DNA from 2 places in the Polymorphum gilvum SL003B-26A1 genome. Region 2 is predicted to be linked to the other one. Evidence: riboswitches for the same ligand, from Rfam matches in the RefSeq annotation. Region 2 holds a riboswitch; the other holds the start of a gene.
The links. Region 2 has a riboswitch for thiamine pyrophosphate ahead of thiM (hydroxyethylthiazole kinase). Riboswitches for the same ligand answer to the same signal wherever they lie in the genome.

Region 1 (4,408 bases), 580 kb from region 2:
GAGCGTCAACAAAAGGTTCGCATTCGGATGACTTTGGTATAAGCCTTTGTTTCGGATGCGAACTCCCCGCGAGCGAGCCTATGGCTGACTATTATTCGATCCTGAAGAAAACAATCGCCTCCCTGCCGGAGAACAACGGCGCTGCGCGCCGCAGCGTCTACAGCCGCGCACGCAACGCGATCGTCAATCAGCTCAAGGCCTACGAACCGCCGCTCTCGCCCTCCGAAATCACCGCCGAACAATTGCGCCTGGAAGAGGCGATCCGCAAGGTCGAGGCCGAAGCCGCGCGCGAGACGCTCGGTCTCGGCCGACCTGCGGCCGCCGAGCAGGCGGCGCCGATCCCGACCGTTCAGGTACCGTCTTCCGCCACGCAGAGCGTGTCGACCGCGCCAGCCGCCACGCCGCCCCCGTCTCCGCCCGCGCCCTCTCCGGCAGCGCCCTCTCCGGCAGCGCCGGCCAGGGCTCCGCTTGGGGCGCCGCTCGGAACGGCCGTACGCGACGCCGAAAAGCTCGGAGCAGCTTCCAGCCGCGCCGTTCAGAGCGCAAAGGATGCCTTTTCCCCCGACGCGGAGGCGGGCGAGGCGTCGCCGCCGCGCAGGGAGCCGACCTTCGGTGCTTCCACAGGTCCCAGGGCGCCGGTCCAGCCCGAACCGGGTCCTCTTTCCGCGCTCACCGGCCCGAGGGATTTTTCCGGCGACACCCGGATACGGACGGCGGATGCGGGCGAACGCAAGCGCAGCGGGGATTTCGGTGCGACCGCAGCTCCGGAGGAGGCTCCGGTCGCCGAGGAGGCAAAGCGTCCGCGGCGGCCGCAACCGCGCGCGAGCGATCGCGGCAAGGCGAGTACCCTTACATCTTACGTATTGCTGGCAGGCCTCGTCCTGATCGTGATCGGCATCGGTGCCGTCGTCTATTCGCAACGCGATACGCTGTCCGACCTGTTTGCCGGCGACAGCAGTCCGCCGGAGGTCGCGGTAGCGCCGCAGGCTCCCGAACCTGCCCAGGCACCGGCTCCGGTGGAGGAGAACGGCGCACGTTCGGAGAAGAGCACCGACCGGCTGCTGGACGACAATGGGCAGCCGGCGGCGCCCGACGCCCGGTCGGTGACGACCACGCTGATCACGCCGACGCAGCCTGCCGGCGGCACGATCGTCACGCCGTCCGGCGACGTCGAAGCGACGCCCGCGCCGACGCAGCCCGCACCCGCCCCGGCGCCTCTTGAGCCGCCACCGGCGGCCGAGGCCCCGGCGGTGGTGCCCGCGCCGGCTGCTCCGACGGCGGAAGTGGCGCCGGAAACGATCGTCGCGCAGCGCTCGATCCTCTATGAGGAGGGCGAAGATGCAAGCGGTTCGGGCACCGCGTCGCAGGGGCGAGTCGCCTGGTCCGTGACCGAGGAAACCGACGCCTCGGGCCGCAAGGAGACCGTTCTGGCGGCCAATGCGGAAATTCCCGACCGCAACGTATCGGTGACGATCCGTATCAAGCCGAACACCGATAGTTCGCTGCCAGCTAGCCATCTGGTAGAGGTCCAGTTCCAGTTGCCTGAGGGCTTCTCCGGCCGGGACGTCGCGAACGTGCCCGGACTGGTCATGAAGCCGACCGAAGAAGCGCGCGGTGACGCCCTGCTCGGGGCGTCGGTCAAGGTCGCACCGGGCTATTTCTGGATCGCCCTGTCGAGCATCGAGAGCGAACGCGAACGCAATATCGCGCTCATGCGCGAGCGCGGCTGGATCGATATCCCGATCCTCTACGACACTGGCAAGCGCGCCATCCTGACCCTGGAGAAGGGGACGCCGGGATCGCGGGCGCTGGAGCAGGCCATGACGGTCTGGGGCAGCGGCGGCTGATCTGCCAGCCCCGTTCCGGTCTTGCGGGATGCACAAAACCCCTTGCAATAAGGGGCCGATCATTTCATCCTAGACACGGTCCGAGGGGTGCTCCAGGGAGCTGAGATGGCGCTTGCGCCGAACCCTTAGAACCTGATCCGGGTCATGCCGGCGAAGGGACGGAAGCCTTTAGCCTTATCCCGGATCTCCAATGTCGCATTCGGCAACTGCCGAAGACGGGAGATCCTGACGTGTCATATGTCTTCGGCCGGCTCCGGCCGTTCTTTTGCATCGCTCGGCCTCGCGCGGCCGGTTCCTACGTCGATCGTCCCGCTGACTTCTGCGGGGCGCCATGAAGACCATCCTGTCCGGTCTTGCGAGCGCGGCTCTGCTTATCGGTCTGTGGGAAGGCGCCGTTCGCCTGTTCGACGTGCCTCCCTACATGCTGCCCGGGCCGCTGCGGGTCGCGGACGCCTTTCGCCGGCAGGGAGGCTTCCTGCTCGAGCATGCGGCGATCACCGCCTATGAGACGGTACTCGGCTTCGTGCTGGGCATCGTCGCCGGCTCGGCCCTGGCGCTGGCGATGTGGCTGTTGCCGCTGGTGCGCCGGGCGCTGCTGCCGGCCGTGCTGGTGACCCAGGCGCTGCCGGTCTTTGCTATCGCGCCGATCCTGGTGCTGTGGCTCGGCTTCGGCCTGTCCTCGAAGATCGTCATGGCGGTGCTGGTGATCTTCTTCGCGGTCACCTCCACCTACTACGACGGCCTGCGTCGGCTCGACGCGGGCCTTGCCGACCTTGCTCGTCTCTACCGGGTCGGGCGTTTTCGGGAGCTGATCCACTTTCGCATTCCCTCGGCTTTGCCCGCGCTGGCGTCTGGTATCCGGATCGCCGCCGTGTTCGCGCCGATCGGGGCAATCGTCGGCGAGTGGGTCGGCGCCAAGGGCGGGCTGGCCTTCATCATGCTGCAGAGCAACGCCCGCATGCAGACGGACATGATGTTCGCCGCCCTCGTGCTTCTTGCCGCGATGGTCCTGCTTCTGCGCTTTGCCGTCGAGCGGGCGACGCGCCGCCTCGTGCCCTGGCAGCGCGAGGATTGATCCCCCATTCCGCGTTTTCAATCCAACGGGAGCTGACAAATGACACGATTGATTCCCCTTGCCCTGGCCGCGCTTCTTGCCTTACAGACGCCGGCGCGGGCGGCCGACAAGCTGACCGTGCTTCTCGACTGGTTCACCAACCCGGACCACGCGCCGGTGATCACGGCCCTGACCAAGGGCTTCTTCGCGGCCGAAGGCCTGGACGTTGAGTTGATCGAACCGGCCGATCCGGCCATGCCGCCGAAGCTGGTCGCGGCAGGACAGGGCGACATCGCGATCTCCTATCAGGCGACCTTGCACGCGCAGATCGACGAGGGCCTGCCGATCCGCTGGATCGGCACGCTGGTGGAGACGCCGTTGAACTCGCTGATCGTGCTGGAGGACGGTCCGATCAGGACGCTTGCGGACCTTAAGGGCAAGAAGATCGGCTTCTCGGTGTCCGGCTTCGAGGACGCCATGCTCGGCCAGATGTTGAAGTCGCAGGGCCTGAGCGCCGCTGACGTCGAACTGATCAACGTCAACTTCGCGCTGTCGCCGGCGCTGCTGTCCGGACAGGTCGACGCCGTCATCGGCGGCTACCGCAACTTCGAACTGACGCAGCTCGAGCTGGAGGGCAAGCGGGGCAGGGCCTTCTATCCCGAGGAGAACGGCGTGCCGGTGTTCGACGAGCTGATCTACGTGGCGCACAAGGACAGGACGGGCGACCCGCGTCTTGTCCGTTTTCTCTCGGCGGTCGAGGCGGCGACCATCTATCTGACCAACCATCCGGATGAGGCCTGGCAGGCGTTCGTCGCGGCCTATCCCAATCTCGACGATGATCTCAACCGGCGTGCCTGGAGCGACACGCTGGCCCGCTTCGCCAAGCGGCCGTCCGCCCTCGACGCCGGGCGCTACCGCCGCTTCGCCGAATTCCTGCACGTGAACGGCCTGATCAAGGAACTGGTTCCGGTCGAGACCTACGCGGCCGAGATCCGCTGAGCCGGGACGGCGCGACAAACGGCCGGTCCTGCACAGGAAAACGGGCCGCGCGGCATCTGCCGCGCGGCCCGTCTGTGTTCGATGCCAGTGCCGTCGCGCTCAGGCGAGGGACGGCTGCTCCAGGTCGCGTGCGCTCTTGCGCACGGCCTTCTGGATCTTCTCGAAGGCGCGAACCTCGATCTGGCGCACGCGCTCGCGACTGACGCCGAATTCGGTGGACAGCTCTTCCAGCGTGATCGGATCTTCGGCCAGGCGGCGAGCCTCGAAGATGCGACGCTCGCGCTCGGTGAGAATGTCCATGGCGTCGCCGAGCAGCTTGCGGCGAATGTCCAGTTCCTCCTGATTGGCCAGCAGGGTTTCCTGGCTTTCGGATTCGTCCACCAGCCAGTCCTGCCATTCGCCGGAGTCGGCCTCGGCGGCGCGGATCGGCGCGTTGAGCGAGGCGTCGCCGGCCAGGCGGCGGTTCATCGACACGACATCTTCTTCGGGCACGCCGAGCTTGGTGGCG
Region 2 (4,408 bases):
GTTGATCATGGTGATTCTGCGCGGCGAGTTCATCGTGGCGTTCCGGACCCGTCAGCCGTGGGGGCATGTCGGCCGGGCCGTGGTCGGCATGACGGCCATGCTGGCGTCCTTCACGTCCTACAAGTTCCTGCCGCTGCCGGACGCGACGGCGATCGGCTTCGCCTCGCCGCTGTTCGTCGTCGTGCTGGCCTTCCTGTTCCTGGGCGAGCGGGTCCGCGTGTTCCGCTGGAGCGCGGTCGGCGTCGGCTTCCTCGGCATCCTGATCATCCTGTCGCCACACATCGGCGCGACCGCGATTTCCGGATCGACCTGGTTCGGGGCGCTTTGCGCGGCCGCGGCGGCCTTCTTCTCCGCCCTGGCGATGATCTTCGTGCGCAAGCTGTGCGAAACCGAGCGGACGGCGACGATCGTCACCTGGTTTTCCGGCACGGCGTCGCTGCTGGCGCTGCTGACGATCCCGTTCGGGTGGATCGACCCGACCTGGGCGTGGGTGGTGCCGGACTGGGAGACCGCAGGCCTGTTGGTGTTCGTCGGCCTGGCCGGCGGCCTCGGCCAGATCATCATGACGCAGAGCTACCGCTACGCCGACGCCTCGACCATCGCACCGTTCGACTATGCCAACATGATCTGGGCCGTCCTGCTCGGCTGGCTGCTGTTCTCGGAGGTTCCGGTGGCCGAGGTGATCATCGGCGCCGCAATCGTGATCGCGGCCGGTATCTTCGTCATCTTCCGTGAGCGTCGGCTCGGGTTCGACCGTACCAGGGACCGGCGAGCCTCGACGCCGTCGAAGGTGTGAGAGGGTCGCCTCAGCGGGCCGTGGCAGGATTGTAGACGAAGGTTTCCGGGGAACTCTTCGTGCCGTCCTTGTAGATGAGCTGCACCATGATGCTGCGCACGCTGCCAGCCGGCAGGGAGAGATAGGGCATATCCCTGGTCACGGCATTGGGGGCGGCGGGATCGCAGGCCTCGAGCTCCCACATGCGATCGAGCGGGCCGTCGTCGAAGCCGTAGAAGACGACGTCGATGCCGCATTTCCAGGCCTCGAGGTGGGTGAAATAGATCAGCAGCCGGCCGTCCCAGTCACGGAAGCTGACCCAGTTGGCTCTGGTCATTTCGACGATTTGCTTGATCTGCTCGGGCGGCATGCCCTGGGCGCAGGCCGGACCAGCGAGAAGGGCGCTCGCCAGCAGCGCGGATCGAAGCAGGGATCGGGCCATGGGCTGTCCTTTGACGATCAGAAGGCCTTGAAGGTGATGATCGTGCGGGTGTCGCGGATGCCGCCGAGGGTGTGCAGCTTCTCGTTGACGAAGTGACCGATGTCGGACTCGTCCTCGATGTAGACCTTGACCAGCAGGTCGTAGTCGCCGCTGGTCGAATAGATTTCCGAGGCGATCTCCGCATCGGCGATGGCATTGGCCACCTTGTAGGTTTCGCCGAGGTTGCACTTGATCATGATGAAAAACGGCTTCATGGCGCGCTCCGACTGGTCATGCCTTTCCTTGGACATCGCGCATCCCGGGCGCGCAGTCAATGACGCCGGCGGCGCGGACGGCCCGGCAAGGCTTGCAATTGCCCGGCCGGCTTGCTAGCTCTTGAGCCGTCTCATGGGGGTGCCCGGCGCCGATGCGCGGGCTGAGAGGCGGATCCGCCAACTCCTTGAACCTGATCCGGGTCATGCCGGCGGAGGGATTTGGGATGATCGACAGTCGCATGGGCGTCGCAAGCGTCCGGACGCGCCGCACGGCGGCAGTTTCCCGATTGACCGAACGCAGGGGGAGGAGCCGATGAACGGCGCCCCGGGCTTTGACGCGGCCTTCGCCGCGACTGCGCTCGACCGGCTGCGGGCACGCGTGCCGCGCGTGCATTGCCTGACCAATGCGGTTGCCCAGAGCTTCACCGCCAACGTGCTGCTGGCGCTCGGCGCAATCCCGTCGATGACCATTGCGCCCGAGGAGGTGCCGGCCTTCACGGCAGGCGCCGACGCACTGCTGGTCAATCTCGGCACCCTGGACGACACGCGTCGCCGGGCGATCCCGCTGGCGCTGGATGTCGCCGCAGCGGCAGGCAAGCCCTGGGTGCTGGACCCGGTGTTCGTCGACCGCTCGCCCGTGCGTTGCGATCTGGCGCGCGACCTTCTCGCCCGGTCGCCGACGCTGCTGCGGGTCAACGCGGCCGAACTGGCGGCACTGACAGGAGGCAGGGAGGCGCGTGCGGCGGGACGAGTGCTGGCGGCGAGGATCGCGCTGACCGGGGCGGTTGACGAGGTCTCAGACGGGAGGCGCTCCCTGAGGCTCGACAACGGCCACCCGCTGATGGGCAAGGTGACGGCGACCGGCTGTGCGGGCGGCGCCGTACTGGCCGCGTTTCTCGCGGTCGAGCCCGATCCGCTGCTGGCGGCGGCGGCGGGTCTTGCCGTCTTCGGCATCGCCGGAGAGATCGCCGGTGCGCAGGCCCGGGGACCAGGGAGCTTCGTGCCGGCGTTCCTCGACGCGCTCCATGCGCTCGATGCCGAGATCATCGCCGCACGGCTGAGGGCGGGCTGAGACGGATGCGCAAGACCAGGAAGGAAGGACCATGACTGCTATCGCCCTGACCATCGCCGGTTCGGATTCGGGCGGCGGCGCCGGCGTCCAGGCGGACCTGAAGACGTTCTCCGCGCTGGGCGTCTACGGCGCCAGCGTGATCACCGCGCTGACGGCGCAGAACACGCTCGGTGTCAGCGCCATTCATGACGTGCCGCCGGAGTTCGTTCGCGCCCAGATGGACGCGGTGCTGGGCGACATCAAGGTCAATACGGTCAAGATCGGCATGTTGTCGCGTCCGGAGGTGATACGCGCGGTTGCCGACGGCCTCGACGCCCATGCGGTGCAGACCATCGTTCTCGATCCGGTCATGGTGGCGGCATCCGGCGATCCGCTGCTGGTGCCCGAGGCGGTCGCCGTGCTGATCGACGACCTGGTACCCCGGGCGCTGGTGATCACGCCCAACCTGCCCGAGGCTGCGCGCATGCTGAAGACCGACATCGCCGACAGCCGCGACGCGATGCGGGGCCAGGCGAACGCGCTGCTGCAACTCGGCGCCCGCGCGGTCCTGCTCAAGGGCGGCCACGGCTCGGGCCGCGAGAGCGTCGACCTACTGGCGACCCACGGCGGCGAGACCTGGTTCAGCGCGCCGCGGCACGAGACGCGCAACACCCACGGCACCGGCTGCACGCTGTCCTCGGCCATCGCGGCGGGCCTGGCCAGGGGACTTGCCCTCACGGAGGCCGTCGGCGCGGCGAAGGCTTATGTGACGGCGGCGATCCGCGCTGCCGACCGGCTGTCGATCGGAGCCGGACACGGGCCGGTGCATCATTTCCACGCAATCTGGGAGAAGGCGGATGACTGAGCACGACACGACTTCCGGCGAACGGGCGACGGCGACCGGGCTCAGCCGGCGCGGGGCCCTGTGTCTGGCGGGCGCAGCGCTCGGCAGCGGCCTCGCCGCGCCGACCGTTGTGCAGGCGGCGGCGACGATCGAATGGAAGATGGTCACCTCCTGGCAGAAGGATCTGCCGGGTCCCGGCGTCACCGCCCAGCGGATCTGCGACCGCATCGGGCTCTTGTCCGGCGGGCGGATGCGCGTACGCCTCTATGCCGCCGGCGAACTGGTGCCGGCCCTCGGCGTGTTCGACGCGGTTTCCTCCGGCACCGCTCAGATCGGCCATTCGGCCTCGTTCTTCTGGCAGGGCAAGATGCCGGCGGCGGTGTTCTTCACCGCCATCCCCTTCGGCCTGCTGCCGCAGGAGCACATCACCTGGATCGAGCAGGGCAGCGGCCAGGCGTTGTGGGACGAACTCTATGCGCCGTTCGGCATCAAGCCGGTGATGGCCGGCAACACCGGCGTTCAGATGGGCGGCTGGTTCGCCCGCCCGGTCGAGACGCTCGACGACCTGCGGGGGCTGAAGATCCGCATGCCGGGGCTCGGCGGCGAGGTGCTGCGCCGGCTCGGCGCGACCCCGGTCAGCCTGGCACCGGGCGAGATCTTCCCGGCGCTGCAGTCCGGCCTGATCGACGCGACGGAGTTCCTCGGACCGTGGAGCGATCGGGCAATGGGCTTCCACAAGGTTACCAAGCTCTACTACGCGCCCGGCTTCCACGAGCCGAACGGCACCGGCGAGGCGCTGCTCAACAAGACCGCGCTGGAGGGCCTGCCGGAGGATCTCCGCGCGATCGTGCTGGAGGCGTGCCAGGCGGAGAACGCCCGGGCGCTGGCGGAAAGCGAATGGATGAACGCCGTCAGCCTGAAGGCGCTGCGGACGGAAGACGGCGTCGAGATCCGTTTCTATCCGTCCGCAGTGCTCGACGCCATGCGCACGACGTCGGCGGAGGTGCTGGCGGAGTTCGCCGACAAGGATCCGCTCAGCCGC

Region 1: it holds a riboswitch for thiamine pyrophosphate, as region 2 does, so the genes downstream of both, SL003B_RS04730 (ABC transporter permease) here and thiM (hydroxyethylthiazole kinase) in region 2, are expected to answer to the same signal.

Annotation. Positions count from the first base shown of each region.
Region 1 covers NC_015259.1:1,000,844-1,005,251, forward strand. The annotation lists gene SL003B_RS04725 (hypothetical protein) at 81-1,847, shown strand; TPP riboswitch at 1,921-2,023, shown strand; gene SL003B_RS04730 (ABC transporter permease) at 2,179-2,922, shown strand; gene SL003B_RS04735 (ABC transporter substrate-binding protein) at 2,962-3,900, shown strand; gene rpoH (RNA polymerase sigma factor RpoH) at 4,000-4,408, opposite strand, start outside.
Region 2 covers NC_015259.1:1,581,021-1,585,428, forward strand. The annotation lists gene SL003B_RS07455 (DMT family transporter) at 1-796, shown strand, start outside; gene SL003B_RS07460 (hypothetical protein) at 807-1,217, opposite strand; gene SL003B_RS07465 (Lrp/AsnC ligand binding domain-containing protein) at 1,235-1,471, opposite strand; TPP riboswitch at 1,597-1,707, shown strand; gene thiM (hydroxyethylthiazole kinase) at 1,785-2,543, shown strand; gene thiD (bifunctional hydroxymethylpyrimidine kinase/phosphomethylpyrimidine kinase) at 2,575-3,387, shown strand; gene SL003B_RS07480 (TRAP transporter substrate-binding protein) at 3,380-4,408, shown strand, end outside.